2 regions of the Micromonospora sp. L31 genome follow, and region 2 is predicted to be linked to the other one. Evidence: riboswitches for the same ligand, from Rfam matches in the RefSeq annotation. Region 2 holds a riboswitch; the other holds the start of a gene.
The links. Region 2 has a riboswitch for thiamine pyrophosphate ahead of ACTMS9_RS06940 (ECF transporter S component). Riboswitches for the same ligand answer to the same signal wherever they lie in the genome.

Region 1 (14,641 bases), on a different contig from region 2:
GGTCCCGGTTCACCATCGAGCCGCTGGAGCCCGGTTTCGGCTACACCCTGGGTAACTCGCTGCGGCGCACGCTGCTGTCGTCCATCCCGGGTGCGGCGGTCACCTCGATCAAGATCGACGGTGTGCTGCACGAGTTCACCACGATCCCCGGGGTCAAGGAGGACGTGGTCGAGCTCGTCATGAACATCAAGGAGCTCAACGTCAGCTCCGAGCACGACGAGCCGGTCAGCATGTACCTGCGCAAGCAGGGCCCGGGCGACGTGACGGCGGGCGACATCCAGCCCCCGGCCGGCGTCTCGGTGCACAACCCGGACCTGAAGCTCGCCACCCTCAACGGCAAGGGCCGGCTCGACATGGAGCTGACCGTCGAGCGGGGTCGTGGCTACGTCACGGCGGCGCAGAACAAGCAGGCCGGCGCCGAGATCGGCCGGATCCCGGTCGACTCGATCTACTCGCCGGTGCTCAAGGTGACGTACCGCGTCGAGGCGACCCGCGTCGAGCAGCGGACCGACTTCGACCGGCTGATCATCGACGTCGAGACCAAGCCGTCGATGGGCCCGCGTACCGCGCTGGCCTCCGCCGGCTCGACGCTGGTGGAGCTCTTCGGCCTGGCCCGGGAGCTGGACGAGACCGCCGAGGGCATCGACATCGGGCCGTCCCCGCAGGACGCCCAGCTCGCGGCCGACCTGGCCCTGCCGATCGAGGAGCTGGACCTCACCGTCCGCTCCTACAACTGCCTCAAGCGCGAGGGCATCAACTCCGTTGGTGAGCTCATCGGGCGTACCGAGGCCGACCTCCTCGACATCCGGAATTTCGGTCAGAAGTCGATCGACGAGGTCAAGATGAAGCTCGCCGGGATGGGTCTCGGGCTGAAGGACTCGGCCCCGAACTTCGACCCGGCGCACGTCGTGGACGCCTTCGGCGAGGCCGACTACGACACCGACGACTACCGCGAGACCGAGCAGCTCTAGTCCGCGCTGCCGCCACACCTGAGGAGCACCAAGCATGCCCACGCCCACCAAGGGCCCCCGCCTCGGCGGCAGCCCCGCGCACGAGCGGCTGATGCTGGCCAACCTGGCCACCGCGCTGTTCCAGCACGGCAAGATCCAGACCACCGAGACGAAGGCCCGGCGGCTGCGTCCGCTGGCCGAGCAGCTCATCACCAAGGCCAAGCGTGGCGACCTCGCCGCGCGCCGGCGGGTGCTGGGCGTCGTCAAGGACAAGGACGTGGTCTACGCCCTGTTCGACCAGATCGCGCCCCGGTACGCCAACCGCAACGGTGGCTACACCCGGATCGTGAAGACCGGTCCGCGCAAGGGTGACGCCGCTCCGATGGCGATCATCGAGCTGGTCGAGGAGCTTCAGGTCGCCGAGCCCAAGGCGAACAAGAAGACCGCCGCCCGCAAGGCCGCCCAGCAGGACAAGGTCGAGGCCCTGGCCCCGGCCGAGGAGACCCCGGAGTCGAACTCGGGCGACCAGGACGCCGAGCCGCCGGTGTCGGCGTCCGGTGACACCGACGCCGCCCGCGAGGACAGCGACGAGGCCAACGAGAACAAGGCCTGAGCACAGGCGTCATCGTCGGGCCCGGCATCCCTTCCTGGGGTGCCGGGCCCGACGGCGTGAACGGGAGGTACGAGGTGGACGAGCGGACCCGGCTGCGGCTGGACGTCTCGTACGACGGCACGGACTTCTCCGGCTGGGCCGCCCAGCCGACCCGGCGGACGGTCGCCGGGGTGCTGACCCAGACGCTGGACCTGGTCCTCGGCGCGGGCACGGCGACCGGGCTGACCGTCGCCGGCCGCACCGACGCCGGGGTGCACGCGACCGGGCAGGTCTGCCACCTCGACCTGCCCACCGCCGTGTGGCGGGAACACGACGGGCGGCTGCTGCGCCGGTTGGCCCGGCTGCTCCCGACCGACGTGCGGGTCCGCGCCATGAGCGAGGTGCCCGCCGACTTCGACGCCCGTTTCTCGGCGACCTTCCGCCGCTACGAGTACCGGGTGACCGACGCCCCCTGGGGCGCCGAGCCCCTGCGCCGGCACGACACCCTCGCCTGGCCGAAGCCGCTGGAGCTGACGGCGCTGAACGCCGCCGCGGCCGGCCTGGTGGGGGAGCACGACTTCGCCGCGTACTGCCGGCGCAAGGAGAACGCCACCACGCTGCGCGAGGTGACCCGGCTGGACTGGCGGCGCGACCCGGACGGCATCCTCGTGGCCACCGTGCAGGCCGACGCGTTCTGCCAGGCGATGGTGCGCAGCCTGGTCGGGGCGATGCTGGTCGCCGGGGACGGCCGGCGGCCGGTCGAGTGGCCGGCGAGCCTGCTGAGCCGGCGGGAACGCTCCAGCGAGGTGACCGTCGCGGCGGCGCACGGGTTGACCCTGGTCGCGGTCGGCTACCCGGACGACCCGGCCGAGTACGCCCGCCGCGCCGACCTCACCCGCCGCCTCCGCGTCTCCACCGAGGCCTGAGCGCACGGGGGTTCGCGAGACCCGGTGCAGCCAAGGGCACCCACCCCGTGCGCAGCGCGCCCGCGCGGGCGGCGTGACGCGTGACCGGGCCGTGCTCAGGCGAGCGAGACACGTGGCGAGGCCCGGTCCGCAGGACTCGGACCGGGCCTCGCGTCGCTCGCCGTCGACCGGCGGCTCAGTCGCCGGGCAGCTCGTCGGGAGTGGCGTTGCCGCCCTGGGTGCCGGCGCCCTCGGTCGCCCTCGCGGTGGGCTGGACGGCGCTGCCGCCGGTGGCCCGCCGCTCGAGCACGCCCTTGTCGAGGTGCAGCTCGATCAGGTCGTAGATGATGTCGCGGACCGCGTTGTCGCCGGCTGGCACGGCGCCGCCGTCGGCGCGGACGACCAGGCAGTAGGCGAGGTAGTGGCCGCGTACCTGCCAGCCGATCCGGGCGGCGGCGGTGGTGAGCGCCTCGGTGCCGTCACCGGCGGCCAGGCCGAGGAAGCGGCCCTGCCGCTCGTCGAGCAGCTGCCGGATCCGGTCCCGGACGCGTTGCGCGCTGGCCTTGTCGGTCAGGTTGAACAGGCCGGCGGTGGCCAGGTGCTCGCCGTCGGCGGAGCGCACCGTGCCCCGTACCACCTGGCTGCACCCGAGCCGGACCAGCAGGTCGGCGATCTCGCCGGTGGCGGCGACCGCGCAACTGCCACCGGAGTGCGTCTTCAGCACGTCGTAGGCAGGTCGTCCGTCGGCCACCACCAGCTTCTTGCCGGCGAAGACCTCGCGGGCGGTCAGCGGCTGCTGGTCGGTGTCGCGGGAGTCGAGGTCGTCGGCGGTCGACCCGTCGACCGGGGCGGCCGTGGTGGGCTGCGGTGCCGCCGCGGTCGGGTCGTCGCTCGGCGTGCGGTCGACGAGCAGGGCCGCCGCGCCGAGGCCGCAGAGCGCGAGCAGGACCAGCACCGCCGCACCGCCGACGAGCACCTGCCACAGCCGACCACCGCCGCGCCGGGAGCCGGACCCGCCGGACGCGGGCGGCCCCGGCGGCTCGATCGGCCCGGTCGGGGCGTACTCGCGGGGGAGGGTGGGTGGCGGCGGGACCTGGACGGACGGGCGGACCGGAGCCGGTTCGGCGGCCGGGAGGGCCGGCCGGGTGGTCCGCGGCAGTGACGGGGTGGGGAAGCGGGACGGAGACGGCCCGGCCGGCGCGGGCGGGCCGGGCGAGAACTCCGGCAGGTCCGACTCGGACCGCGGGTACTCCACGAAGGCGTCCTCATCGGACTCGTACCGATACACCATGTCGCCCAGAGTAGGAGCCATTGCCCCTTTAGGGGGTAATAATGGGAAATTCCGGCGCGGGCGCGTCGGGGTCCTCCCCGCCGAGGCGACCGCGAGGCGGTTCCGGGCCGGTGGGAGAATGCCGGACGTGACCGGCGACCACTACTTCTCCACCAGCCCCACCGCTGCGGCGCGCCCGCGGGAGGTCGAGTTCTCCGTCGCCGGGCGCGACTACACCCTGGCCTCCGCCAGCGGGGTCTTCTCCGCCGACCGGCTCGACCCCGGCACCGCCGTCCTGCTGCGCAAGGCCGAGCTGCCAACCGCCACCGTCGGCGGTGACCTGCTCGACATCGGCTCGGGCTTCGGGCCGATCAGCTGCGTGCTGGCCACCAGCGCGCCGGCCGCCACCGTCTGGGCGGTCGACGTCAACGAGCGGGCCCGCGCCCTCACCGCCGAGAACGCCCGCCGGGTCGGCGCCGCCGACCGGCTGCGGGCGGTCGCCCCGGACGAGGTCCCGGCCGACGTCACCTTCGCCCAGATCTGGTCCAACCCGCCGATCCACATCGGCAAGGCCGAACTGCACGAGCTGCTGCGCCGCTGGCTGCCCCGGCTCGCCCCGGACGGCGTCGCCTGGCTGGTGATCGCCCGTCACCTCGGCGGCGACTCGCTGCACCGCTGGCTGGTCGACGGCGGCTGGCAGGTCGAGCGGCACGCCAGCCAGAAGGGCTACCGGGTGCTGCGGGTCACCCGGTAATCGGGTGTCGCCCGCGCCGCCCGCTCCGGCAGGATGCCGGCGTGGGATACGTGGACGTGGCAGGGGTCGGGTACATCCTCCCCGACGGCCGGGAACTCTTCGCCGACGTGTCGTTCCGGGTCGGTGAGGGTGCCAAGGTCGCCCTGGTCGGCCCGAACGGCGCCGGCAAGACGACGCTGTTGCGGATGGTCGCCGGCGACCTGCCGGTGAAGACCGGCGCCGTCGCCCGGGCCGGCGGCCTCGGTGTGATGCGGCAGTTCATCGGCATGATCGGGGACGACACCACGCTCGCCGACCTGGCGCTCTCGCTCGCCCCACCGGCGCTGCGCGACGCCGGCCGCCGGCTGGCCGAGACCGAGGCGGCCATGCGGTCGGCCGAGCTGCGCGGCAAGTACAGCACCGCCGCCGGCAAGGCCCAGCTGGCGTACGCGGACGCGCTGGCCGCCTGGGGCGAGACCGGCGGGTACGACGCCGAGGTGCTCTTCGACACGGTCGCCACCATCGTGCTGGACCTGCCCTGGGACGCCGCCCGGGACCGCCCGGTGCGCACCCTCTCCGGCGGGCAGCAGAAGCGCTTCGCCCTGGAACTGCTGCTGCGCGGCACCGACGAGGTACTGCTCCTCGACGAGCCGGACAACTTCCTCGACGTGCCCGGCAAGCGCTGGCTGGAGGCGCGGCTGCGCGAGTCCGGCAAGTCGGTGCTCTACGTCTCGCACGACCGGGAACTGCTGGCCCAGACCGCCGACCGGGTGGTCGCCGTCGAGGGCGGCAGCGCCTGGGTGCACCCGGCGGGCTTCGCCAGCTGGTACGACGCCCGGGTGGCCCGGCACGCCCGCCTCGACGAGCTGCGCAAACGCTGGGACGAGGAACACCAGAAGCTGCGCGAGCTGATGCTGATGTACAAGCAGAAGGCCGCGTACAACGACGGGATGGCGTCGCGCTACCAGGCCGCGCAGACCCGGCTGCGCAAGTTCGAGGAGGCCGGGCCGCCGCCCGTACCCCCGAAGGACCAGGACATCCGGATGCGCCTGGCCGGCGGGCGGACCGGCAAGCGCGCGGTCATCTGCGACCAGCTCGAGCTCGACGGCCTGACCTACCCCTTCGACCTGGAACTCTGGTACGGCGACCGGGTCGCCGTGCTCGGTGCCAACGGGACGGGGAAGTCCCATTTTCTCCGACTGCTGGCCCGGGGCGGCACCGACCCGGACCCGGTCAACGGCCCGGTCGACGGCGCGGCCGCGTTGGCCCCGGTCGCCCACGACGGCACGGTCCGGCTCGGCGCGCGGGTCCGGCCCGGCCACTTCTCCCAGACCCACGACCGGCCCGAGCTGGTGGCGAAGACCCTGGTCGAGATCCTCTGGCGGGGCGACGATCACCGGGCCGGGATGGACCGGCACGCCGCGATGGCGGCGCTCAGTCGGTACGAGCTGGCCGCGCAGGGCGACCAGCGCTTCGGCACCCTCTCCGGCGGGCAGCAGGCGCGTTTCCTGGTGCTGCTGCTGGAACTGTCCGGGGCGACCCTGCTGCTGCTCGACGAGCCCACGGACAACCTTGACCTCGCCTCCGCCGAGGCGCTGGAGGCCGGGCTGGCCGCGTTCTCCGGGACGGTGGTCGCGGTCACCCACGACCGCTGGTTCACCCGGTCCTTCGACCGGCTCGTGCTGTTCGGCGGCGACGGCGAGGTGGTGGAGACGCCGGAGCCGGTCTGGGACGTGCGCTGACGGGCGGCGGTCGCGGGGCCCCTCCCTCACGGCGGGCATAGGGTGGATCACGTGACTGAGATGACCTACCGCCGGTTGGGCGACTCCGGGCTCGTGGTGTCCGTGGTCGGCATCGGCTCCAACAACTTCGGCCGCAAGCTCGACCTCGACGGCACCCGGGCGGTGGTCGACGCCGCCCTCGACGCCGGGATCAACTTCTTCGACACCGCCGACATCTACGGCGAACCGCAGGGCGGCTCCGAGGAACTGCTCGGGCAGGCGCTCAAGGGGCGCCGGGACGACGTGGTGGTGGCCACCAAGTTCGGCATGGACATGCACGGCATGAACGGCCCCGACCACGGCGCCCGGGGCGCGCGCCGCTACATCGCCCGGGCGGTGGAGGCGTCGCTGCGCCGGCTCGGCACCGACCACATCGACCTGTACCAGATGCACGAGCCCGACCCGGGCACCCCGATCGACGAGACGCTCGCCGCCCTGGACGACCTCGTCCGCGCCGGCAAGGTGCGCTACCTTGGCAACTCCAACTTCGCCGGCTGGCAGATCGCCGACGCCGACTGGGTCGCCTCGTCCAACGGACGGGCCCGGTTCATCAGCGCGCAGAACCACTACTCGCTGCTGGAACGCTCCGTCGAAACCGAGGTCGTGCCCGCCTGCGAGCGGTTCGGCCTGGGCATGCTGCCGTTCTTCCCGCTCGCCAACGGCCTGCTCACCGGCAAGTACAAGCGCAACGAGGCGCCGCCCGCCGGCAGCCGACTCTCCGGCGGCGGCCGGTACGCGCAGCGCCTCGCCGCCGCGGACTGGGACACCATCGAGGCCATCGAGGCGTACGCCGGCGAGCGGGGCCTGTCGATGCTCCAGGTGGCGATCGGCGGGCTGGCCGCCCGTCCGGCGGTGACCTCGGTGATCGCCGGCGCTACCACCCCGGAGCAGGTGCGGGCGAACGCCGAGGCCGGCACCTGGCAGCCCACCGACGAGGACCTGGACGCCCTCGACGCCATCCTCTGACCGTCGGCCCGTCGGCCCGCCCGCCGGCGGTCGCACCAGCCGTGAGCGGGGCACCTCGGAGTCGTTGCGACGCCGCCGAGGTGCCCCGCTCTTTCGTGCCCGGTCCGTCCACTCAGGGCCAACCGGACAGCATGGCGTGAGCGGTCCGTCACGCGCTGCCCGCACCGTCGAGTTGAGACGGTCCGTGGGAAAAGCGCACCCCCGCCCTTGGCGGATCGGCGCATCCGTCGTACGGTATGCCGCAAGTAACCCACGGGAGCCCGGTGCACCGGGCTGAGAGGGGGGCTGAAGCCCCCGACCGTCGAACCTGATCCGGGTAATGCCGGCGCAGGGAGGAGCGTTGCCGTGCCGTCCCTGGGACGACTGCATCTGATCACCGACACCCGGCCGGGGCGCGAGCCGCTCGCCGTGCTGCGCGCCGCCCTGCCGGTGGCCCGCGCCGAGCTGGTCGTACAGGTCCGGGTGGACGACGACGCCACCGACCGGCAGGCGTACGAGCTGGCCCGCCGGGTGCTCGCGCTGTGCGCGCCGTACGGGGTGCCGTGCCTGGTCAACGACCGGCTGCACGTGGCGCTCGCGGTGGGCGCCGCCGGGGGCCACGTGGGCGCGGACGACCTGCCGGTCGGGGCGGCCCGCCGGGTGCTCGGCGCCACCGCCGTGCTCGGCGCCACCGCCCGGGAACCGGTCGCCGCCACCGAGGCGGTCGCCGCCGGGGCCAGCTACCTGGGCGTGGGCCCCTGCCACGCCACCACCACCAAGATCGGCCTGCCGGCCCCGATCGGCCCGGACGGGGTACGCGCCGTCGCCGAGGCCGTCGCCGTGCCGGTGATCGCCATCGGCGGGGTGACCGCCGCGTCGGTGCCGGCACTGCGGGCCGCCGGGGCGTACGGGGTGGCGGTGGTGGGGGCGCTGTCCGGATCAACGGATCCGGCCCGAGCTGCCGCTGAACTGCTCAGGGCGCTGACGTGCTGACCCGACCGGACGTCGCCGTGGTGGGGGCGGGACCGGTCGGGCTGGCGATCGCCTGGCGCTGCGCCGCGCGCGGGCTGCGCGTCGTCGTGCACGATCCCGCCCCCGGCTCCGGCGCGTCCCACGTGGCCGCCGGGATGCTCTCACCGGTCGCCGAGGCGTACTTCGGGGAGCACGAGCTGACCGGGCTGCTCACCGAGTCGGCCGCCCGTTGGCCGGGCTTCGCCGCCGAGCTGGCCGAGGCCGCCGGCACCGACTTCGGCCACCGCACCGAGGGCACCCTCGTCGTCGGGCTCACCGGTGACGACCTGGCCGAGGCGCGGCGACTCTGGTCGTACCAGCGGGGGTTGGGGCTGCCGATCACCCCGCTGCGCTCCTCCGAGCTGCGGGACCGCGAGCCGGCGCTGGCGCCGCGGGTGCGCGGCGGCGCGGTCGCGCCCGGCGACCACCAGGTCGACCCCCGGCGGCTGGTGGCCGCGCTGCGGGCGGCGGCCGAGCGGGCCGGGGCCACGCTGGTGCCCGGCGCGGTCGCGAGCCTCACCGACGTGGACGCCCGGGTCACCGTGGTCGCCGCCGGCTGCGGCGCCGCCGCGCTCACCGGCCTGCCGGTCCGGCCGGTGAAGGGGCAGGTGCTCCGGCTGCGCGCGCCCGGTCGCGGCACGCCGGACTTCCGGCACGTGATCCGGGGGTACGCCGACGGCGAGTCGGTGTACCTGGTGCCGCGCGCCGACGGCGAGGTGGTCCTCGGCGCGACCGTCGAGGAGCGCGCCGACACCGAGGTGACCGCCGGGGCGGTGCTGCGGCTGCTCCGCGCCGCCGTCGACCTGGTGCCCGACCTGGCCGAGTACGACCTGGTGGAGGCCGCCGCCGGGCTGCGCCCCGGTACGCCGGACAACGCGCCGATCCTCGGGCCGCTGCCCGGCCGGCCCGGTGTGCTGGTCGCCACCGGCCACCACCGGCACGGCATCCTGCTCACCCCGGTCACCGCCGACCTGATCACCGACCTGGTGGTCACCGGCGCGGCGGACCCGCTGCTCGCCCCCTTTGCGCCGGATCGGTTCACCGCCGGCGCCGCCGCCCGAGCCGCCGGCCGGGACCGGATCGCACCCACCCCCGAGGAGGAGACGTGCAACTGATCGTCAACGGTGCCGGCCGGGACCTGCCCGGCGGGTCGACCGTGGCGGACCTGGTCCGCGCGGTCACCGAGCAGCGGCGCGGCCTCGCGGTGGCGGTGAACGGCGAGGTGGTGCCCCGCACCGGCTGGCCGGCGACCGTGCTGCGCGACGGCGACCGGGTCGAGGTGCTCAGCGCCGCGCAGGGCGGGTGAGCGGCGTGACGCTCACCATCGGCACCGTCACCCTCGGGTCGCGGCTCATCCTCGGCACCGGCGGCGCGGCCAACCTGCACGTGCTGGAGCAGGCCGTCCGGGCCTCCGGCACCGAGCTGGTCACCGTGGCCCTGCGCCGGGTGGACACCACCCACGCCGCGGCCGGCGGGCTGCTCGACGTGCTGGACCGGTGCGGGGTGCGGCTGCTGCCGAACACCGCCGGCTGCTACACCGCCGGCGAGGCGGTGAAGGTGGCCCACCTGGCCCGGGAGGCGTTCGACACCGACTGGGTGAAGCTGGAGGTGATCGGCGACGAGCGCACGCTGCTGCCCGACGGGGTGGAACTGCTGCGCGCCGCCGAGGAACTGGTCGCCGACGGGTTCACCGTGCTGCCGTACACCTCCGACGACCCGATCCTGGCCCGCCGGCTGGCCGACGTGGGCTGCGCCGCGGTGATGCCGGCCGGCGCGCCGATCGGCTCCGGGCTGGGCGTGTCCAACCCGCACCACATCCGGCTGATCCGGCAGAGCGTGGCCGTGCCGGTGATCCTCGACGCCGGCATCGGTACCGCCTCGGACGCGGCGCTCGCCATGGAGCTGGGCTGCGACGCGGTGTTGCTGGCCAGCGCGGTCACCCGGGCCGCCGACCCGGTGGCGATGGCCACCGCCATGCGGTACGCGGTGGAGGCGGGCCGGCTCGCGTACGGCGCCGGCCGGATCGCCCGTCGCTTCCACGCCCTCGCCTCCACGCCCGACGAGGGAAGGCCCGACCTGTGACGGCGACGCGGCAGGTCGTCGACGGGCCGCCCGAGGCGGGCGCAGTGCGCGGTCCACGCCCCGCCGGGACGCGCCCGGACCCGCGTCGAGCCGGCTCGGGGCGGCTCGCCGCGCCCGGGCCAGCCCGTCCGGTGGTGCCCTCCGGGCTGGTGGTGCTCACCGATCGCTGGCAGGCCCGGCGGCCGCTGCCGGAGGTGGTCGCGGCGGCGGTGGCCGGGGGAGTGCGCTGGGTGGTGCTGCGCGAGAAGGACCTGCCCCGCGCCGACCGTGCCGCCCTCGCCGCCGCGCTGCGCCCGCTCCTCGCCGAGGCCGGCGGCACCCTGATCGTCGCCGGCCCCGACCCTCTGGCCGGCGACGCCGTCCACCTGCCGTCGGCCGGCCCCTACCCGCCACCGCCCCTCGGCCTGGTCGGCCGCTCCTGCCACGACCGCGTCGAACTGGCCCGACTCACCACAGAGGACTACGCCACCCTCTCACCCGTCTTCCCCAGCAAAACCAAACCCGGCTACGGCCCACCCCTGCACCCGGACGGGCTCGCCGAGCTGATCCAGGCCAGCCCCGTGCCGATCCTCGCCCTCGGCGGCATCGACACCCCCGACCAGGTGCACGCCTGCGTCGAAGCGGGAGCCGTCGGAGTGGCCGTGCTCGGCGCCATCATGCGAGCCGAAGACCCCACTCAGGCAGCCGCCACCCTGACCGAGGCCTTCCGAGCAGCCAGCCCCACCACCACCGCCACATCAGCAGTCTCGGCGCTCCCACCCGCCCCGATGCCGCGAACCTGGCACGCCCGCGCGGAGGTCTCCGACACGGGGCTGCGGCCGACCGTGCCCACGCAGGGATCAAGCCTGACCGCCCGGAGTGGGCACGGTCGGCCGCAGCCCCCCACAGCGACAACGCGGGACCCGCACGGTCGGCCGCAGCCCCTAACGCCGACCTCGACGCACGGCCGGCCTTCAACAGCGACTCGGGAAGAGGGACAGTGACGCCGACGACCGTCCTCACCATCGCCGGCTCGGACTCCGGCGCCGGTGCCGGCATTCAGGCCGACCTCAAGGTCTTCGCCGCCCTCGGCGCGTACGGGACCAGCGTGATCACGGCCGTCACGGCGCAGAACACCCGGGGCGTCGACGCCGTGCTGCCGTTGCCCCCGCGAACGGTCACCGAGCAGCTCGACAGCGTGCTCGGCGACTTCCGTGTCCGGGCGGTGAAGACCGGAATGCTCGGCACCCCGGCGGTCGCCGACGCCGTGGCCAAGGCGGCGAAGGCGGGCCGGCTGCCGTACCTGGTCGTCGACCCGGTGCTGGTCGCCACCAGTGGACACCCGCTCGGCGTGGTGGAGGCGGTCGAGCGGCTGCTGCCGTACGCGGAGGTGGCGACGCCGAACTGCGCGGAGGCCGCCGCCCTCACCGGACGCCCGGTGACCACGGTCGAGGAGATGGCGGTCGCCGCCGAGGCGATCGCCGCCGGCGGCCCGGGGCACGTGGTGGTGACCGGCGGTGACGTGGACGCCGGCGGCGAGTCGGTCGACGTGCTGTGCGGCGGCGGGACGACCATCCTGCTGCGCGCGCCCCGGGTGCGGACCCGGCACACCCATGGCACCGGCTGCTCGTTCTCGGCGGCGATCGCCGTCCGGCTGGCGGCGGGCGACCCGGTGCCGGTCGCGGTCGCCGCCGCCAAGGAGTACGTCACCCGCGCGCTGACCGGCGCGCGGGACTGGGAACTGGGCGCGGGACGCGGCCCGCTGGACCACTTCGGCTGGTCCTGTTGACCATCAGGGAGGCTGTCATGCAGGCACGTCGCAAGGTCTACGTCGAGGGGTCACGGCCGGACGTCCGGGTGCCGTTCGCCGAGGTGGAGCTGGCCGGGGACAACCCGCCGCTGCGCCTTTACGACACCTCCGGCCCGGGCTCCGATCCGGAGGTGGGGTTGCCGCCGCTGCGCGGGAGGTGGATCGCCGAGCGCGGTGACGTGGCCCCGGTCCGGGGTGCCGGCACGCCGTTGGCCGGGGCGGACGGGAAGCGGCCCACCCAGCTCGCGTACGCCCGCGCCGGGGTCGTCACGCCGGAGATGGAGTTCGTGGCGATCCGGGAGGGGATGGCGCCGGAGTTCGTCCGGGACGAGATCGCCGCCGGGCGGGCGGTGCTGCCGCTCAACGTCAACCACCCGGAGTGCGAGCCGGCGATCATCGGCAAGGCGTTCCTGGTCAAGGTGAACGCCAACATCGGCACCTCCGCGGTCACCTCGTCGGTCGCGGAGGAGGTGGAGAAGCTGACCTGGGCGACCCGCTGGGGCGCGGACACCGTGATGGACCTGTCGACGGGCAAGCGGATCCACGAGACCCGCGAGGCGATCGTGCGCAACTCGCCGGTGCCGATCGGGACCGTGCCGATCTACCAGGCGCTGGAGAAGGTCGGCGGCGACCCGGTGAAGCTGAGCTGGGAGGTGTTCCGGGAGACCGTCGTCGAGCAGGCCGAGCAGGGCGTCGACTACATGACCGTGCACGCCGGGGTGCTGCTGCCGTACGTGCCGCTGGCCGTGGACCGGGTGACCGGGATCGTCTCCCGGGGCGGGTCGATCATGGCGGCCTGGTGCCTGGCGCACCACGAGGAGAACTTCCTCTACACCAACTTCCGGGAGCTGTGCGAGATCCTGGCCCGCTACGACATCACGTTCTCGCTCGGCGACGGGCTGCGGCCCGGGTCGATCGCGGACGCCAACGACGAGGCCCAGTTCGCCGAGCTGCGGACCCTCGGCGAGCTGACGAAGATCGCCTGGGAGTACGACGTGCAGGTGATGATCGAGGGCCCGGGCCACGTGCCGATGCACAAGATCAAGGAGAACGTGGACCTCCAGCAGGAGTGGTGCCACGAGGCGCCGTTCTACACGCTCGGCCCGCTGACCACCGACATCGCCCCCGCGTACGACCACATCACCTCGGCCATCGGCGCGGCGATGATCGGCATGTTCGGCACCGCGATGCTCTGCTACGTCACCCCGAAGGAGCACCTCGGGCTGCCGGACCGGGACGACGTGAAGGCGGGCGTGATCGCGTACAAGATCGCGGCGCACGCGGCCGACCTGGCCAAGGGCCACCCCGGCGCCCAGGCCTGGGACGACGCGCTGTCCAAGGCCCGGTTCGAGTTCCGCTGGGAGGATCAGTTCAACCTCTCGCTGGACCCGGAGACCGCCCGGTCGTACCACGACGCGACGCTGCCGGCCGAGCCGGCGAAGACCGCGCACTTCTGCTCGATGTGCGGGCCGAAGTTCTGCTCCATGAAGATCACCCAGGAGCTGAAGGACTACGCCGCGCGCGGCATGCAGGACAAGTCGGCGGAGTTCCTCTCCTCCGGCGGCCGGGTGTACCTGCCGATGGCCTGACCCTGGACCACGCCGGTCCGGCGACGGCGGGTGCCGTCGCCGGACCGCTGTGCTTCCTCAGTCCCGGTGGTGCCGGCCGCTGGACCGCAGCGAGCGGCGGCCGCTCTCCGTCTCCGGCTCGTTGTCGGCCAACGGGCGGCTCAGGCCGGCGACCCAGTCGACGTACTCCTCGTCCTGCGCGGCGAGCGGCTCCGCCTCCGGGCTCTCGGCCGGCGGTTCGGCGCCGCGCGCCTTGTTCCGGCGGAACAAGCTCCGCTTCGGCCGGGACCGGTCGGCCGCCGGCTCCGGCTCGACCTCCGACGCCGTTTCGGCCCCGCGAGGTTCGGCACCGGGCACCTCGGCGGCGGGCAGGTCCGTCGACCGGCTCGCCGTAGTGGGCGTGCCGGGCCGGGAGTCGTCCGTGTCCCAGCGGAAGGTGACCGGCTTCGGTTCCTCCTCCGGACCGTGGTCCGGGAAGGGCAGGCCGGCGCGGGGCGGCGCGGGCGCGGGGCGGGGAGCGGTGAAGGCGTTCCAGCTCGCCGCGCTGTTCAGGTCGGGCAGCTGGTGCCGGGGGCGGGGCGCCGGCTCGGCGGTGGGAGTGGCGCCGGCGGTGGGCGGGGTGTGGCGCGCCGGGCTGCGGTCCGCATCCGACGGCCGCACGCCGGGCCGGCGAACCGGCGCGTCGCGGAGGTCGTCCCTGGTGGACCCGGCCGAGGGGTACTCGGAGCGGGTTGAGTCGAGCGCTGGCGGGTCGAACCGTGCCGGGTCGGGCGTGGCCGGGTCGAGTTCGGTGGTGCCATGGCCGGCTTCGACGAGCCGGGCTGTGTCGAGTTCCGGCCGGTCGAGGCGGCTCCGGTCGAGTGCCCGATCGAGCCCGGGGCGGTCGAGCCTGGGCCGGTCGAGCGCACGCTCGGGGTTGTCGGCCGGCGCGGTGTCCGCACCGGAACGGGCGGCGGGTGCCGGAGCGGGGGAGTCGGCCGGCTCGGGGGCGGCTGTCGGGTCCGTCGCGGGGCGG
Region 2 (14,641 bases):
AACGCCGCCGACCGCGCCTTCGACGTGGCGACCGTGCAGCCCCTGCTGACCGCCGCGGCCGGCGGCCACGAGCACGAGGGTGAGGCCGGTCACGCCGAGGAGCCCGGCGGCGGCCTCGACCCGCACCTCTGGCTGGACCCGACCCGGCTGGCCACCGTCGGCGACCAGCTCGCCGAGCGGCTCGGCCGGGCCGACCCGAAGCGGGCCGCCGACTACACCGCCCGGGCCCGGGCGCTCCGCGGCGAGCTGGAGAAGCTCGACGCCGAGTTCACCGCCGGACTCAAGACCTGCCAGCGCCGGGAGATCGTGGTCAGCCACACCGCCTTCGGCTACCTGACCGAGCGCTACCAGCTGGAGCAGGTCGGCATCACCGGCCTCACCCCCGACACCGAGCCCTCCCCGCAGCGCCTCGCCGAGGTCGCCGCCGAGGCCCGCGAACACGGGGCCACCACGATCTTCTTCGAGACCCTGGTCAGCCCGAAGGTCGCCGAGACCATCGCGGCTGAGGTCGGCGCGAAGACCGCGGTGCTGGACCCGATCGAAGGGCTGTCGACCGACTCCGGCGGGGACTACCTTTCGGTGATGCGCACCAACCTGCAGACCCTGCGGACGGCGTTGAGCTGCTCGTGACCGCACCCGTCATCACCGTCACCCACGGGGCGGTCGGCTACGACGGCCGACCCGTGCTGCGTGACGTGTCGCTCACCGTCACCGCCGGCGAGGTGGTCGCCGTCCTGGGGGCCAACGGCTCCGGCAAGTCCACCCTGATCCGCGCCGTGCTCGGGCTGGTCCCCCTGGCCGCCGGCTCCGTCGCGCTCTTCGGCACCCCGCTGCGCCGGTTCCGGCAGTGGCGGCGCATCGGGTACGTCCCGCAGCGGCTCGGCGCCGGCGGCGGCGTACCGGCGACGGTGCGCGAGGTGGTCGCCTCCGGCCGGCTGGCCCGCCGGGGCGTGCTCCGCCCGCCGGGGCGGGCCGACCGGGAGGCGGTCGACGCGGCGCTGCGCGCCGTCGGGCTCGCCGACCGGGCCGCCGACCCGGTCGCCACCCTCTCCGGCGGCCAGCAGCAGCGCACCCTGATCGCCCGGGCCCTCGCCGGCCGGCCGGAGCTGCTGGTGCTCGACGAGCCGACCGCCGGGGTCGACGCGGCCAGCCAGGAGGCGTTCGCCACCGCGCTGCGTGACTTCGTCGCCGACGGCGGCACCGTACTGCTCGTCGCCCACGAGCTGGGCCCGCTGCGACCGCTGATCAGCCGGGCGGTGGTGGTCCACCAGGGCGGGATCTGCCACGACGGCGCGGTGCCCGAGCCCGCCGGCCACCACGCGGAGCCCGACCACGACCACGTGCACCCGCACGGTCCCGACGAGCCCGCCGGGCTGTGGAGCAGCTGACCATGGAACTCTTCCAGTACCCCTACATGCAACGCGCGCTGATCGGCGCCCTGGTCATCGGCCTGGCCGCCCCGGCGCTCGGCATCTACCTGGTGCAGCGGCGGCTGACCCTGATCGGCGACGGCATCGGCCACGTGGCGCTGACCGGCGTCGGCGCCGGGCTGCTGCTCAACCGCTCCCCGGTGCTGGTGGCGGTGGTCGTGGCGACCCTCGGCGCGATCACCATCGAGCTGGTCCGGGCGCGCGGACGCACCTCCGGCGACCTCGCGCTGGCACTGCTCTTCTACGGCGGCATCGCCGGCGGGGTGATGCTCGTCGGGCTCTCCGACGCCACCAGCGCCAACCTCAACGCGTACCTGTTCGGCTCGCTCACCACCATCTCGCCGCAGGACCTGATCACCATTGCGGTGCTCGGCGCGGCCATCCTGGTCACCATGCTGGCGCTGCGCCCGGCGCTCTTCGCGGTCTGCCACGACGAGGAGTACGCCCGGGTCGCCGGGCTGCCGGTCCGGACGTTGAACCTGCTGCTGGCGGTGGCCACCGCGGTCACCGTCACCATCGCCATGCGGGCCGTCGGGGTGCTGCTGATCAGCGCCCTGATGGTGGTGCCGGTGGCCACCGCGCAGCAGGTCACCCGGGGCTTCCGCAGCACCATGACGGCGGCCATGGCGCTCGGCCTCTTCGCGGCCGGGTCCGGGGTCTGGGTGGCGGCCACCGCCGACACCGCCCCGGGCGCCTCGGTGGTGCTGCTGGCCATCGCCTCGTTCCTGGTGGTCGCGCTCGCCGCCGCCGGCTGGCGGACGCTGCGCCGGCGGTCCACCCCGACCGGTACGCCGGCGCCCGAGCCGCACGAGGTCGTGCTCCAGTGACACCGCCCCGGCACCTGTCGGTGGTATTGGTTACCGTTGCAGGGTGACCGGCACGAACGGGTACGAGGCCTACGAGGGCGCGGGTGACCTGCTCCGCGCCCTGTCCGCCCCGATCCGGCTGGCGATCGTGAGCGAGCTGGCGCAGGGTGAACGGTGTGTGCACGAACTGGTGGAGAAGCTCGGCGCCCCCCAGCCGCTGGTCTCCCAGCACCTGCGGGTGCTGCGCGGGGCGGGCGTGGTCCGCGGCTCGCGGCGCGGCCGCGAGATCGCGTACGCGCTGGTCGACGAGCACGTGGCGCACATCGTGGCGGACGCGGTGAGCCACGCCGGGGAGGGATCATGAGCGAGGGGGCGCTGCGGAACACGCGGCAGCGCACGGCGGTGAGCTCCCTGCTCGCCGAGGTGGAGGGCTTCCACAGCGCACAGGAGCTGCACGCGATGCTCCGGGACCGGGGCGAGCGGGTCGGGCTGACCACCGTCTACCGCACCTTGCAGGGCCTCGCCGACGCCGGCGAGATCGACGTGATGCGTCCGCCCGGTGGGGAGCACCTCTACCGCCGGTGCAGCGAGGGGCACCACCACCACCTGGTCTGCCGGGCCTGCGGCCGCACCGTCGAGGTGGCCGGGCCGGCGGTGGAGACCTGGGCCGAGCGGGTCGCCGCCCAACACGGGTACGCCGACGTCAGCCACACCCTGGAGATCTTCGGCACCTGCCCGAAGTGCGCCGCCTGACGGCGATTCAGGGGGTGCCCGCCGGGCCGCGTCGTGGCACGCTGTCCGGCGTGAAGATCTACGCCGATCGCTTCCCCGTCGCCCTCCGCCAGCTCCTCACCGACCTGCTCGTCGTCGTCTGGGTGTACGCGGCGATCCGCTTCGCCCTGTGGGTGCACGACCTGGTGCAGAAACTCGCCGTACCCGGACAGAAGCTGGAGGGGGCCGGCGGCGGTCTCGCCGACAACCTGGCCGAGGCCGGCGGCAAGGTCGGCCGGGTGCCGCTGGTCGGCGACGAGCTGACCGCCCCCTTCGAGCGGGCCGCCGAGGCGGCCCGCGCGGTCGCCGACGCCGGCCGGGACCAGCAGGAGCTGGTCGGCCAGCTCGCCCTGGCCCTCGCCATCGCCGTGCTGGTCTTCCCGCTCGCCCTGGTGCTCTTCGGCTGGCTGCCGCTGCGGGTGCGCTGGATGCGCCGGGCCGCCGCGGCGAAGGCGCTCGCCACCGCCCCGGCCGGGCGGGACCTGCTGGCGCTGCGCGCCCTCACCGGGCAGCCGCTGCGCAAGCTGACCAGGATCGATCCGGACGTGGCGGAGGCGTGGCGGCGGGGCGACGACGCCACCGTCGACGCGCTCGCCGCACTGGAGCTGCGCCGACTCGGGCTGCGGGGCGGCCGCTAGGGTGTGGCGGTGCTGTACTTCCTGATCGTCGTCGCCGTGCTGCTGCTCGGGTACGCCGCCGTCCTGGTGAGCTTCGTCCGCAAGGGTCGCAAGATCCCGCCGCAGGCGTACCTGGTGCTCGCCCTGCTCAACGGGCTGATCCTCGCGGCGGTGCTGGCCTGGGCCGTCGCCCGCTGACTTCAGCGACGGCCCAGTCCCTGCTCAGCCGCCCTGACGCGGGATCCGGCGGCGGACGTCCGGCGTGGTCGACGGGCCGGGTGACCAGCGCGCCACCCACGGTGTGTCGGCTGGCGGGGTGAGCACGCCGGACTCCAGGGCGGCGTACCGGCCGGCGAGGATCCGCTTCGCCGCCGCGACGTCGACGGAGTCGGTGTTCTCCCACAGCGCGGTGAACAGCTGCTCCACCCGGACCCGGGCCTGCCGGCAGAACAGGTCGGCCAGCTCGACGTTCTCCGGGCGGGTGTCCCGCTCCGCGTACGCCCGCACGCAGACCGCGGACATCGCGAACAGCTCCGCGCCGATGTCCACCACCCGGCCGAGGAACGCCTGCTTGCGTTCCATCTTCCCCTGCCAGCGGGACATCGCGTAGAAGGTCGAGCGGGCCAGCTTGCGGGAGTGCCGCTCCACCTGCCGCAGGTGACCGGCGAGCGGGCCGAACTCGCCGTACGCGTGGGGGCTCTGTCCTCTGCCGACGGCGAGGGTGGGCAGCCATCTGGCGTAGAAGGCCCCCGCCCGCGCCCCCGCCCTGGCCTTGCGGCCGAGGCCGGCGTCCGGGTCGATGATGTCGCCGGCGACCGAGAGGTGCGCGTCGACCGCCTCCCGGGCGATGAGCAGGTGCATGATCTCGGTGGAGCCCTCGAAGATCCGGTTGATCCGCAGGTCCCGCAGCATCTGCTCGACCGCGGCCGGGCGTTCGCCCCGGGCGGCGAGCGAGTCGGCCGTCTCGTAGCCGCGCCCGCCCCGGATCTGGATCAGCTCGTCGGCGATCTTCCAGGCCATCTCGCTGGCGTAGAGCTTGACCAGGGCCGCCTCGATCCGGATGTCGTTGCGGTCGTCGTCGGCGAGCAGGCAGCAGAGGTCGAGCATGGTCTCCATGCCGTACGTGGTGGCGGCGATGAAGGAGAGCTTCTGGGCGACCGCCTCGTGCTCGCCGACCGGCCGGCCCCACTGCACCCGGTCGGCGGCCCACTCCCGGGCCACGTTCAGCGACCACTTGCCCGCGCCGACGCACATCGCCGGCAGCGACAGCCGACCGGTGTTCAGCGTGGTCAGGGCGATCTTCAGTCCCTTGCCCTCGCCACCGATGACGTTCTCCCGGGGCACGAAGACGTCGTGGAACCGGGTGAGGCTGTTCTCCAGGCCGCGCAGGCCGACGAAGGCGTTGCGCCGCTCGACGGTGATGCCGTCGCTGTCGCCGTCGACCACGAACGCGGTGATGCCGCCGCGCCGCCCCTCGCCGGCCGGCACCCGGGCCATCACCACCAGCAGGGTGGCCACCGTGCCGTTGGTGGCCCAGAGCTTCACCCCGTTGAGCCGGTAGCCGGTGCCGTCGGCGGTCGGCTCGGCGATGGTGGCCAGGCGGGCCGGGTCGGAGCCGACGTCCGGCTCGGTGAGCAGGAACGCGGATACCTCCCCGGCGGCCAGCCGGGGCAGGAAGAGCTGCTTCTGCTCGTCGGTGCCGAACATCTTCAGCGGCTGCGGCACGCCGATCGACTGGTGGGCGGAGAGCAGCGCGCCGATCGCCGGGCTGACCGAGCCGGCCAGCATCAGCGCCCGGCAGTAATGCAGGTTGCTCAGGCCGAGGCCGCCGTACTTGCGGTCGATCTTCATGCCGAATGCGCCGAGCCGGGCCAGCCCCTGGAACACCTCGTCCGGGATGGACGCGTCGCGCTCGATGGCTCCGCCGTCCACCTCGGACCGCAGATACGCGCCGAGCTCGGTGAGGAACCGCTCGGCCCGCGCGTCGTCGTCCGGGTCGGAGCGGGGCCAGGGGTGGATCAGGTCGGGCCGGAACCGGCCGAGGAAGAGCTCCTTGCCGAAGCTGGGCCGGTCCCAGGCGGTTTCCCGGGCCGCCTCGGCGACCTGTCGGGCCTCCTTCTCGGAGACCTGGCCCGCCTCGGCCGGCAGCGGCCCGGCGCCGTCCTCGGTGGGTCGGCTGTTGTGCGTCGTGGTCACGGCTGCCCCCTCGAACCTCGGTCCGGATGCGTCAACGTGCTCGACAAGAGCAACGCTACCCCCGGGTGTTACCCAGGGGTAGCGTTGCGCGCACGTCGGATTTCCCGGCCGGTGACCGGGTCAGTCGCCGGTCAGCACCTGCGGCGCGTCATCGTCGTCGTCGACGTCCTCACCCCAGTTGCGCCGGGCCATCGGCAGGAAGACCCAGAAGGTCAGGAACCACAGCCCGGTGAGCGCGCTCAGCACGAATGCGATCTCGCGCTGCAGCACGAAGTCGGTGATCAGCAGCACCGCGCTGACCATCGAGATCAGCATGAAGGCGAGGCCGGCGCTGGCCATCCGGTGCGCGAAGCGCACCAGCTCGGGCTTGCGGCCCTGGCGGAACAGCGCGCGGTGGAAGGCGACCGGCGAAATGATCATCGCGGTGGCGGCCGCCGCCGACAGCAGCGAGACGATGTAGACGTCCTTCTGGAAGCCGCTGGTCCGGGTGAAGCCGTTGCTGAACGGCAGGGTCAGCAGGAAGGCGAAGAGGATCTGCACGCCGGTCTGGGCGACGCGCAACTCCTGGAGCAGATCGGCGAAGTTGCGCTGCCAGCGCTGCTTCTCGGATTCCTTCGACACGCGTTACCTCCGGAAGAGACGGTACTGCCGACGGGGCTCACCCCGCCGGCAGCAACGCCAATGCCCCAACCGGAGTGGCGCGAAACCGGCTCAGGAACCTCGGCGGATACGGCCGGCGTACCGGGCCTCCAGCGCGGCGTTGTGCTCGTCGCCGCCGGTGATGTTCGCCGACAGGTAGACCGGGGGCCGCTCCCCCGCCGCGATCAGCCGGGCCACCGTCTCGGCCACGATCTGCTGGGCCAGCAGGGCCGCGGTGATCGAGGAGACCGCGCCGACCGCACCGCCGTCGGGCAGCGGCAGGGTCGCGTCACCGTACGGGGCGCCGTTGTCCAGCACCACGTCGGCGAAGTCGGCGAGCTTGCGCCCGGACGGGTGGCGCGAGGCCATCCGGCCCGAGTGCTGCGCCGAGGTGATCGCCACCAGCCGGTGCCCGCGCTCGACCACCAGCGACGCGAATTCCACCATCGCGCCGTTGACGCCGGAGTTGGAGGCCAGCACGAAGATGTCCGACGGGCGGACCGGGGCCAGCTCGTAGAGCCGGTGCGCCACGGCCGGGTCGCGCTCCAGGTGCGGCCCGAGGATGCTCGCCGGCTCGTCGCCCAGCAGCACCAGGTCGCGCAGCGCGATCCGGTTGGTCGGCACCAGCCCACCGGCCCGGCCGGCGATCTCCATCGCCAGCGCCTCGGAGTGGCCGGTGCCGAAGGCGTGCACCACCCCGTCGGCGCGCAGCGCCTCGGCGATCAGGTCGGCCGCCCGACCCACCGCCTCCCGCTGGCTCGCCGCCACCCGGCCGATCGTCTCGGTCACCACCGCCAGGTATGCCTCGGCGCTCACCGTCATGCGTTCCTCCGCTCGTCGGTCCTGCTCGTCGGGTGGCCCACGGCGGGCTCAGGCCAGGTCGCGTACCCGGGCCAGGATCGCCTCGGCCAGCGGGGCCGACGCCTCGTCGGGAATCCAGTGGGTGACGCCGGGGAGCGCGACGAACCGGTACGGCCCGGTCACCTGGGCGGCGCAGGCCTCGGCGGCGGTCCGGCCGATCGCGACGTCCTTGTCGCTCCAGACGAAGGTGGTGGGCACCCCGACCGGCCCGGTCCGCGCCAGGTCGGCCTGGGACATGGCCCGGTACCAGTTCAGCGCCCCGGTCAGCGCGCCCGGCTCCCGCATCGGCTCGGCGTACCGGGCCACCCGCCCGGCGTCGCCCACTCCGGAGAGCAGCCGGCGCAGGGCGGCCGCCCGCACGGCCAGCAGCACCTTCTCGGCCTTGCCCGGCTGGCGGAACAGCAGCACGTACGACGAGCGCGCCTTCTGCCCCGGATCGTTCGCCAGCGCGTGCGCCATCGCGGCCGGATGCGGCACGGAGACTGCGGTCAGCGTGCGGACCCGCTCGGGGTGCCCCGCGGCGAGGCCCCAGGCGACGACCGCGCCCCAGTCGTGCCCCACCACGTGGGCCGCCTCGACGCCCAGCGCGTCGAGCAGCGCCACCGCGTCCTCGACCAGCTCCGGCAACCGGTAGGCGGCCACCTCGGTCGGGCGGGCGCCCGGCGAGTAGCCCCGCTGGTCCGGCGCGTACGTGCGCAGGCCGGCGGCGTGCAGCGCCGGCACCACCTCGTCCCACTCGCCGCCGTGCTGCGGGAAGCCGTGCAGCAGCAGGACGGGTTCGCCGCCCTCCGGGCCGCCGGTGCGTACCTCGAACGTCAGCCCTCGCGCCTCGACCCGCATGATCGGCAGCCTACCCAGCCCGGCGGTCGTCCACCCGGGCCGACCGTGGCGGGGTCGGAGCTGTTAGCGTCGACGAGACAACTTCACATCCGACAGGGGAGCGCACAGCGCTGAGAGTGCGGGCACCGCCCGCAGACCCTCGAACCTGATCTGGGTAATGCCAGCGCAGGGAGTTCGGTCGACCTCCAGCCGCGCCGCCGTCCGGTCCCACACCGGGCGCGGCGTGCGTCTTCTCCTGGTTCGATCATTTGGACTGGGAGCACACATGACCAACACCGACAGCAACCGGTGGCGCACCATCGACATCGTCATCGCGGCGGTGCTCGGGGTGGCCTTCGGCATCATCTTCTGGGCCTGGGGCCTGCTCTGGAACGGCCCCGCCGACGCGATCCCGCTGCCCGGCCGGGCGGCCATCTACGGCGTCTGGCTGGTCCCGGCCGTCCTGGGCGGTCTGATCATCCGCAAGCCGGGCGCCGCCTTCTTCACCCTCACCGTCGCCGCGCTGGTCTCGGTGGCGCTGGGCAGCAGCTGGGGCTGGACGCTGGTCATCCAGGGTCCGCTGGAGGCCGCCGCGGCGGAACTCGCCTTCGCCGCCTTCGGGTACCGCGTCTTCCGGCTGCCCGTCGCCCTGCTGGCCGCCACGCTGGCCGGCCTGGCGGCGGCGATCTACGACGTCTTCGTCTGGTACCCGGACACCGCCTGGGGCAGCTTCCGCCTCCCCTACATCCTGATCACCGCCGTCAGCTCCCTGGTGATCGCCGGCCTGGGCAGTGTCGCCCTCACCGGGGCCCTCGCCCGCACCGGCGTCCTCGACCGCTTCCCCGCCGGCCGCGAGCGCGCCGCCATCTGACCGCCCCCCGCTTCGTTGATCAAGAGGTTTGCGTCAACGGGAGCCACCGTCGTGACGCAAACCTCTTGATCACCGGCCGGGAGCCGGGTGGGCCTGGGTAGGGAGGGGGTCGGGTGGGCGCGGTGTTGGTGCGCGGGTTCGGGTGGCGGCACGCCGGGCGGAAGGCGTGGGCCGTGCGCGGGGTGGACCTGCGGATCGAGGCCGGGGAACGGGTCCTGCTGCTCGGGCCCTCGGGGGCCGGCAAGAGCACCCTGCTGGCGGCGCTGGCCGGGCTGCTGCCCGAGGACTCCGGCGAGCAGGAGGGCACCGTCGAGATCGACGGGCTCGACCCGCGCAAGGACCGGGAACGGGTCGGCATCGTCTTCCAGGACCCGGAGACCCAGCTGGTGATGGCCCGCAGCGGCGACGACGTCGCGTTCGGGCTGGAGAACCGGGGGGTGCCGGCCGAGGAGATCTGGCCGCGGGTGGACGAGGCGTTGCGCCGGGTCGGCTTCCCGTACCACCGGGACCGGCCCACCGCGGCGCTCTCCGGCGGCGAGCAGCAGCGCCTGGCCCTGGCCGGCGCGCTCGCCCTGCGCCCCGGCCTGCTGCTGCTCGACGAGCCGACCGCCAACCTCGACCCGGCCGGCGCGGACCTGGTCCGCCGGGCGGTCGCCGGCGCGCTGTCCGCCGACACCACCCTGATCCTGGTCGAACACCGGGTCGCCGAGGCGCTGCGGCTGGTCGACCGGGTGGTGGTGCTGGAGCCGGGCGGCGGGGTCCGCGCGGACGGCCCGCCGGAGGCGGTCTTCGCCGCGCACGGCGAGGCACTGGCCGCCCAGGGCGTCTGGGTGCCCGGCCGGACCATCCCGCCCCGGCACGCCACCACGCCGCCCGGCGATGAGTTGCTCACCGCCGACCGGCTCGGCCTGCCGCCCCGGCTGGCCCCCACCGACCTGCGGGTACGCGCCGGCGAGGCGCTCGCCGTGCTCGGGCCCAACGGCGTCGGCAAGTCCACCCTGGCCCTGCTCCTCGGCGGGCTGCTCCGCCCCGGCGTCGGCCGGGTCACCGCCACGGCCGCCCTGGCCGGGGCGGACGACCGCACTCCCCCGCACCGCTGGCGGGCGCCCGCGCTGGCCCGCCGGATCGGCTCGGTCTTCCAGGACCCGGAGCACCAGTTCGTCACCGCCACCGTCTTCGACGAGCTGGCGCTCGGCCCCCGCCGGACCGGCCAGTCCGAGCCGGCGGTACGCGCCACCGTGGACGCCCTGCTGGACCGGCTGCGGCTGACCCGGCTGGCCGGGGCGAACCCGTACACCCTCTCCGGCGGGGAGGCGCGGCGACTGAGCGTGGCGACCGCGCTGGCCACCGCGCCCCGCCTGCTGATCTGCGACGAGCCGACCTTCGGCCAGGACCGGCGCACCTGGCGGGAGCTGCTCGACCTCTTCGCCGAGCTGCGCGACGCCGGGCACGGCGTCGTCACCGTCACCCACGACGCGGACTTCGTCGCCGCGCTCGCCGACCGCACCGTCACCCTGAACCGGCGGCCCGACCCGGCCGACGGCGACTCCGGGCGACGCCCGTGATCAGCCTGGAACCCGTCGCGGCGCCCGGCGCGCCGCTGGCCCGGCGCAACCCGGTGGCGAAGCTGGCCGCCGCGTTGGTCTTCTCGGCCGTCCTGGTGGCCACCCTGGACCCGGTCGCCCCGGCCATCGCGATCGCCGTGGAGCTGGCCGTGCTGCCGCTGTTCGGGATCCGGTACCGGGTGCTGGCCCGGCGGGCCCTGCCGCTGCTGGCCGCCGCGGCCGGCATCGTGGTCACGCTGGTGCTCTTCGCCGCCGACCGGTCCGGCCGGGTGCTGCTGGACGCCGGGCCGCTGCTGGTCACCTCGGGGGTGCTGGTGACCGCGCTCGGGCTGGTGCTGCGGATGTTCGCGGTGGCCCTGCCGGGCGTGATCGTCTTCGCCACCACCGACCCGACCGACCTGGCCGACGCGCTGGTGCAGAACGCGAAGGCGCCGGCCCGTTTCGCCATCGGGACGCTGGCCGCGTTCCGGCTGGTCCCGCTGCTCGGCCAGGAGTGGCAGATGATCGAGATGGCCCGCCGGGCGCGCGGCGTGGACGCCGGGCGCAACCCGGTGGCGAAGCTCCGGCTGTTCGCGTCGACCGCGTTCGCCCTGCTGGTCGGGGCGATCCGGCGGGGCACCCGGCTGGCGGTGGCGATGGACGCCCGGGGCTTCGACGCCGGCACCCCGCGCACCTTCGCCCGCCGGCAGCGGTTCGGTGTGGCCGACGGGCTGCTCGTCGCCGGGGCGGCCGTGCTGGGGGGTGCGGCGATCGCGGTCAGCGTCGCGCTCGGCACCTTCCGCCCGCTGATCGGCTGACCCGGCGCGACCAGGTCCCGGACCGGGCGGCCCGCTGATCGGGTCCGGACCGGGCGGCCCGGTGGTCGGGTCCGGACCGGGCGGCCCGGTGGTCGGGTCCGGCCGGGCGGCGCCGGCGGCCCCCTCGGCCAGCCACTGGTGGAGGGAAGGTCTCCGGTGAGCGCGATACCTCAGAGGCATCGTGATACCTCAGAGGTATCACGCTCGTCGCGGTCATACTCCGGGCCCGCGACACGCCGGACGGGGCTCACCGGGCCGCGCTGCCGTCGGTCGCCATGGCCAGCGGCGGCATGGCGATCGGCGCCGCAGGGCCATGCTGGACGCGGCACGCGCGCCGAGCCAGAAGCTCAGACCCCGGCTGCGCCTGGCGCCGCCGGTGCGCCAGCCGACGGGTCGCCGCACCGGAGCGCCGGAACGGGTGCCGCCGGCAACCGCACCACCAGCCCGTCGCGCGGGAAGTCGAGCGGCCCCGCCGGCATCCGTATCAGCGGGCGCCGGTCAGCTGCGGCGGAAGGCGTACCGGCGGGTCTGGCCACGGGCGGCGGTGGAGCCGCCGCGCACCGGCGGGCCGGTCCACGGCGGCGTCGCCGGGGCGGGCCGGGCGGCGGCGGGCGCGGAGCCGGTCTCCTCGGGCAGGGTGACCGGGGCGGCGGGCGCCACGGTGAGCGCGTCGAGATCCGGCGGGCTCACCGCCACCTTGGCCGGCGCCGACGGGCGGGACTTCTTCGGACTGCGCTTGGCGGGCATACGCTGCCTCCTTCGGATGCGGGGACCGCGCCGCGAGGCGGGCGGTCGGCGGGCAGGGAACGGCCCGGGCGGCCCGACCACGGAGACACCACCCGTACGGGAAAGGTGGGGAATGCGGACGCCCGGCGCGGCCGGACCCCCGACGACGCGGCGGGCCCGACTGGCTGAAGGTGGGGCGTCAGATACGCATGCCGAGAGGCTAACCCACCGACGGCGGCGGCCGCAGCCGATTTACTGGCACCATCGGCGGCATGCTGATCGCGTTCTCGATTACCCCACTGGGCGTCGGCGAGTCCGTCGGCGACCTGGTCGCCGAGGCGGTCCGAGTGGTCCGCGCCTCCGGCCTGCCCAACCGCACCGACGCCATGTTCACCACCGTCGAGGGTGAGTGGGACGAGGTGATGGCGGTGGTCAAGCGGGCGGTCGACGTGGTGGCCGAACAGGCGCCCCGGGTCAGCGTGGTGCTAAAGGCCGACGTGCGACCCGGCGTCACCGACGCGCTCACCGGCAAGGTGGCCCACGTCGAGGCCCGCCTGGCCGAGGGCTGACCCCGGCCGGCGCCGCCGCCGGCCGGCCCGGCTGGTCCCGCCGCCCGGCGCCCGCGACGGCCCGCTCCGCGCCGCTCACCGAGCGTCGATGTCCGGACCCTGGCGGCCGGTGGCCGCGATACGGTCGCAGGACGGCAGGCCGACGAGAGGTGGCGGACGGATGGCTCAGCAGGCGACGGCGCAGATCGGGGTCACGGGGCTGGCGGTGATGGGCCGCAACCTGGCCCGGAACCTGGCCCGCAACGGCTTCACGGTGGCCGTGCACAACCGCTCCCCCGAGCGCACCCGCAGCCTCCTCGCCGAGCACGGCGGCGAGGGCACCTTCGTCGGGTCCGAGTCCCTCGCGGACTTCGTCGCCACTCTGGAGCGGCCCCGCGCGGTGATCGTCATGGTGAAGGCCGGCGGCCCCACCGACGCGGTGATCGACGAGCTGGTCCCGCTGCTGGAGGAGGGCGACATCGTCGTCGACTGCGGCAACGCGCACTTCGCGGACACCCGCCGCCGGGAGGAGACGCTGCGCGGGCACGGGCTGCACTTCGTCGGCACCGGCGTCTCCGGCGGGGAGGAGGGGGCGCTGCACGGCCCGAGCATCATGCCGGGCGGCTCCGCCGAGTCGTACGCGAAGCTCGGGCCGATCTTCGAGAAGATCGCCGCGCAGGTGGACGGCGTCCCGTGCTGCCGGCACATCGGCCCGGACGGCGCCGGCCACTTCGTGAAGATGGTGCACAACGGCATCGAGTACGCCGACATGCAGCTCATCGCCGAGGCGTACGACCTGCTGCGGGCGGGGCTGTCGGCGAGCCCGGCGGAGATCGCCGACATCTTCCGGGACTGGAACACCGGCGAGCTGGAGTCCTTCCTGATCGAGATCACCGCCGACGTGCTGGCACACACCGACGCGGCGACCGGCCGGGCCTTCGTCGACGTGGTGCTCGACCAGGCCGAGCAGAAGGGCACCGGCCGGTGGACCGTGCAGAGCGCGCTCGACCTGGGCATCCCGATCACCGGCATCGCCGAGGCGACCTTCGCCCGGTCGCTGTCCGGCCACGCCGACCAACGCGCCGCCGCCCGCCGGGCCTTCGCCGACGCCGGCGAGAAGTGGCAGGTCGAGGAGCGGGAGACCTTCGTCGAGGACGTTCGGCGCGCGCTGCTGGCCAGCAAGATCGTCGCGTACGCGCAGGGCTTCGACCACATCCGCGCCGGCAGCCGCGAGTACGACTGGGACATCGACCTCGGCGGCACCGCCACCATCTGGCGGGGCGGCTGCATCATCCGGGCCCGCTTCCTCGACCGCATCCGCGAGGCGTACGACGCCCAGCCGGACCTGCCGACGCTGCTGGTGGCGCCGTACTTCGCCGAGGCGGTCGGCGCCGGGGTGCCGAGCTGGCGGCGGGTGGTCGCCGACGCCGCCCGGGCGGGCGTGCCCACCCCGGCGTTCTCCTCGTCGCTGGCCTACTTCGACGCGCTGCGCGCGGAGCGGCTGCCGGCGGCGCTGATCCAGGGCCTGCGGGACAACTTCGGGGCGCACACCTACCACCGGGTCGACCGGGACGGCTCGTTCCACACCCTCTGGGCCGGCGACCGCTCCGAGGTGGCGGGCTGAGGCGCGGCTGATCGACACCGGCTTGCGGCGTGTCGCGGTGTCCCGAGCCGGGGACACCGCGACACGCCGCAAACCGGGGCCGACGGCGCGGGAGGGCAGCGAGGCCGGCTCAGGCGAGGGTGGCGTGCATCTCCCAGACCAGGATCTCGGCGGGCTCGGTGGCGCTGACCCGGTGGCCGCCGGTCATCGTGATCCGGGCGGCGTCGCCCTCGCCGAGCCGGCCGGCGCCCTCCAGCGTCACCGCGCCGCTGGGCACGTAGAGGTGCAGGTAGGGCGCGTCGGGCAGGGTCACCTCGTCGCCGGCGGCGAGCCGGGCGGCGTGCAGGGTGGCGTACCGGTTGCGGATCCGGATGGCCGAGGCGCCGTCGTAC

Region 1: linked by a shared signal. The riboswitch ahead of thiE (thiamine phosphate synthase) and the one ahead of ACTMS9_RS06940 (ECF transporter S component) in region 2 are both predicted to bind thiamine pyrophosphate.

What each region holds. Positions count from the first base shown of each region.
Region 1 covers NZ_JBQHDC010000003.1:393,743-408,383, reverse strand. Annotated here, with positions in the region: gene ACTMS9_RS11490 (DNA-directed RNA polymerase subunit alpha) at 1-971, shown strand, start outside; gene rplQ (50S ribosomal protein L17) at 1,006-1,563, shown strand; gene truA (tRNA pseudouridine(38-40) synthase TruA) at 1,638-2,468, shown strand; gene ACTMS9_RS11475 (hypothetical protein) at 2,644-3,738, opposite strand; gene ACTMS9_RS11470 (class I SAM-dependent methyltransferase) at 3,866-4,471, shown strand; gene ACTMS9_RS11465 (ABC-F family ATP-binding cassette domain-containing protein) at 4,513-6,192, shown strand; gene ACTMS9_RS11460 (aldo/keto reductase) at 6,235-7,197, shown strand; TPP riboswitch at 7,440-7,548, shown strand; gene thiE (thiamine phosphate synthase) at 7,543-8,169, shown strand; gene thiO (glycine oxidase ThiO) at 8,163-9,302, shown strand; gene thiS (sulfur carrier protein ThiS) at 9,293-9,493, shown strand; gene ACTMS9_RS11440 (thiazole synthase) at 9,490-10,269, shown strand; partial or broken gene ACTMS9_RS11435 (thiamine phosphate synthase) at 10,401-11,000, shown strand; gene thiD (bifunctional hydroxymethylpyrimidine kinase/phosphomethylpyrimidine kinase) at 11,249-12,037, shown strand; gene thiC (phosphomethylpyrimidine synthase ThiC) at 12,055-13,647, shown strand; gene ACTMS9_RS11420 (hypothetical protein) at 13,705-14,641, opposite strand, start outside.
Region 2 covers NZ_JBQHDC010000002.1:78,714-93,354, reverse strand. Annotated here, with positions in the region: gene ACTMS9_RS06995 (metal ABC transporter substrate-binding protein) at 1-630, shown strand, start outside; gene ACTMS9_RS06990 (metal ABC transporter ATP-binding protein) at 627-1,388, shown strand; gene ACTMS9_RS06985 (metal ABC transporter permease) at 1,391-2,257, shown strand; gene ACTMS9_RS06980 (ArsR/SmtB family transcription factor) at 2,301-2,600, shown strand; gene ACTMS9_RS06975 (Fur family transcriptional regulator) at 2,597-2,989, shown strand; gene ACTMS9_RS06970 (hypothetical protein) at 3,040-3,645, shown strand; gene ACTMS9_RS06965 (hypothetical protein) at 3,655-3,822, shown strand; gene ACTMS9_RS06960 (acyl-CoA dehydrogenase family protein) at 3,847-5,820, opposite strand; gene ACTMS9_RS06955 (DUF6328 family protein) at 5,941-6,441, opposite strand; gene ACTMS9_RS06950 (sugar isomerase domain-containing protein) at 6,532-7,281, opposite strand; gene ACTMS9_RS06945 (alpha/beta fold hydrolase) at 7,330-8,160, opposite strand; TPP riboswitch at 8,245-8,350, shown strand; gene ACTMS9_RS06940 (ECF transporter S component) at 8,426-9,010, shown strand; gene ACTMS9_RS06935 (ABC transporter ATP-binding protein) at 9,124-10,575, shown strand; gene ACTMS9_RS06930 (energy-coupling factor transporter transmembrane component T family protein) at 10,572-11,372, shown strand; gene ACTMS9_RS06925 (hypothetical protein) at 11,871-12,119, opposite strand; gene ACTMS9_RS06920 (MTH1187 family thiamine-binding protein) at 12,371-12,667, shown strand; gene gndA (NADP-dependent phosphogluconate dehydrogenase) at 12,828-14,270, shown strand; gene ACTMS9_RS06910 (pirin family protein) at 14,380-14,641, opposite strand, start outside.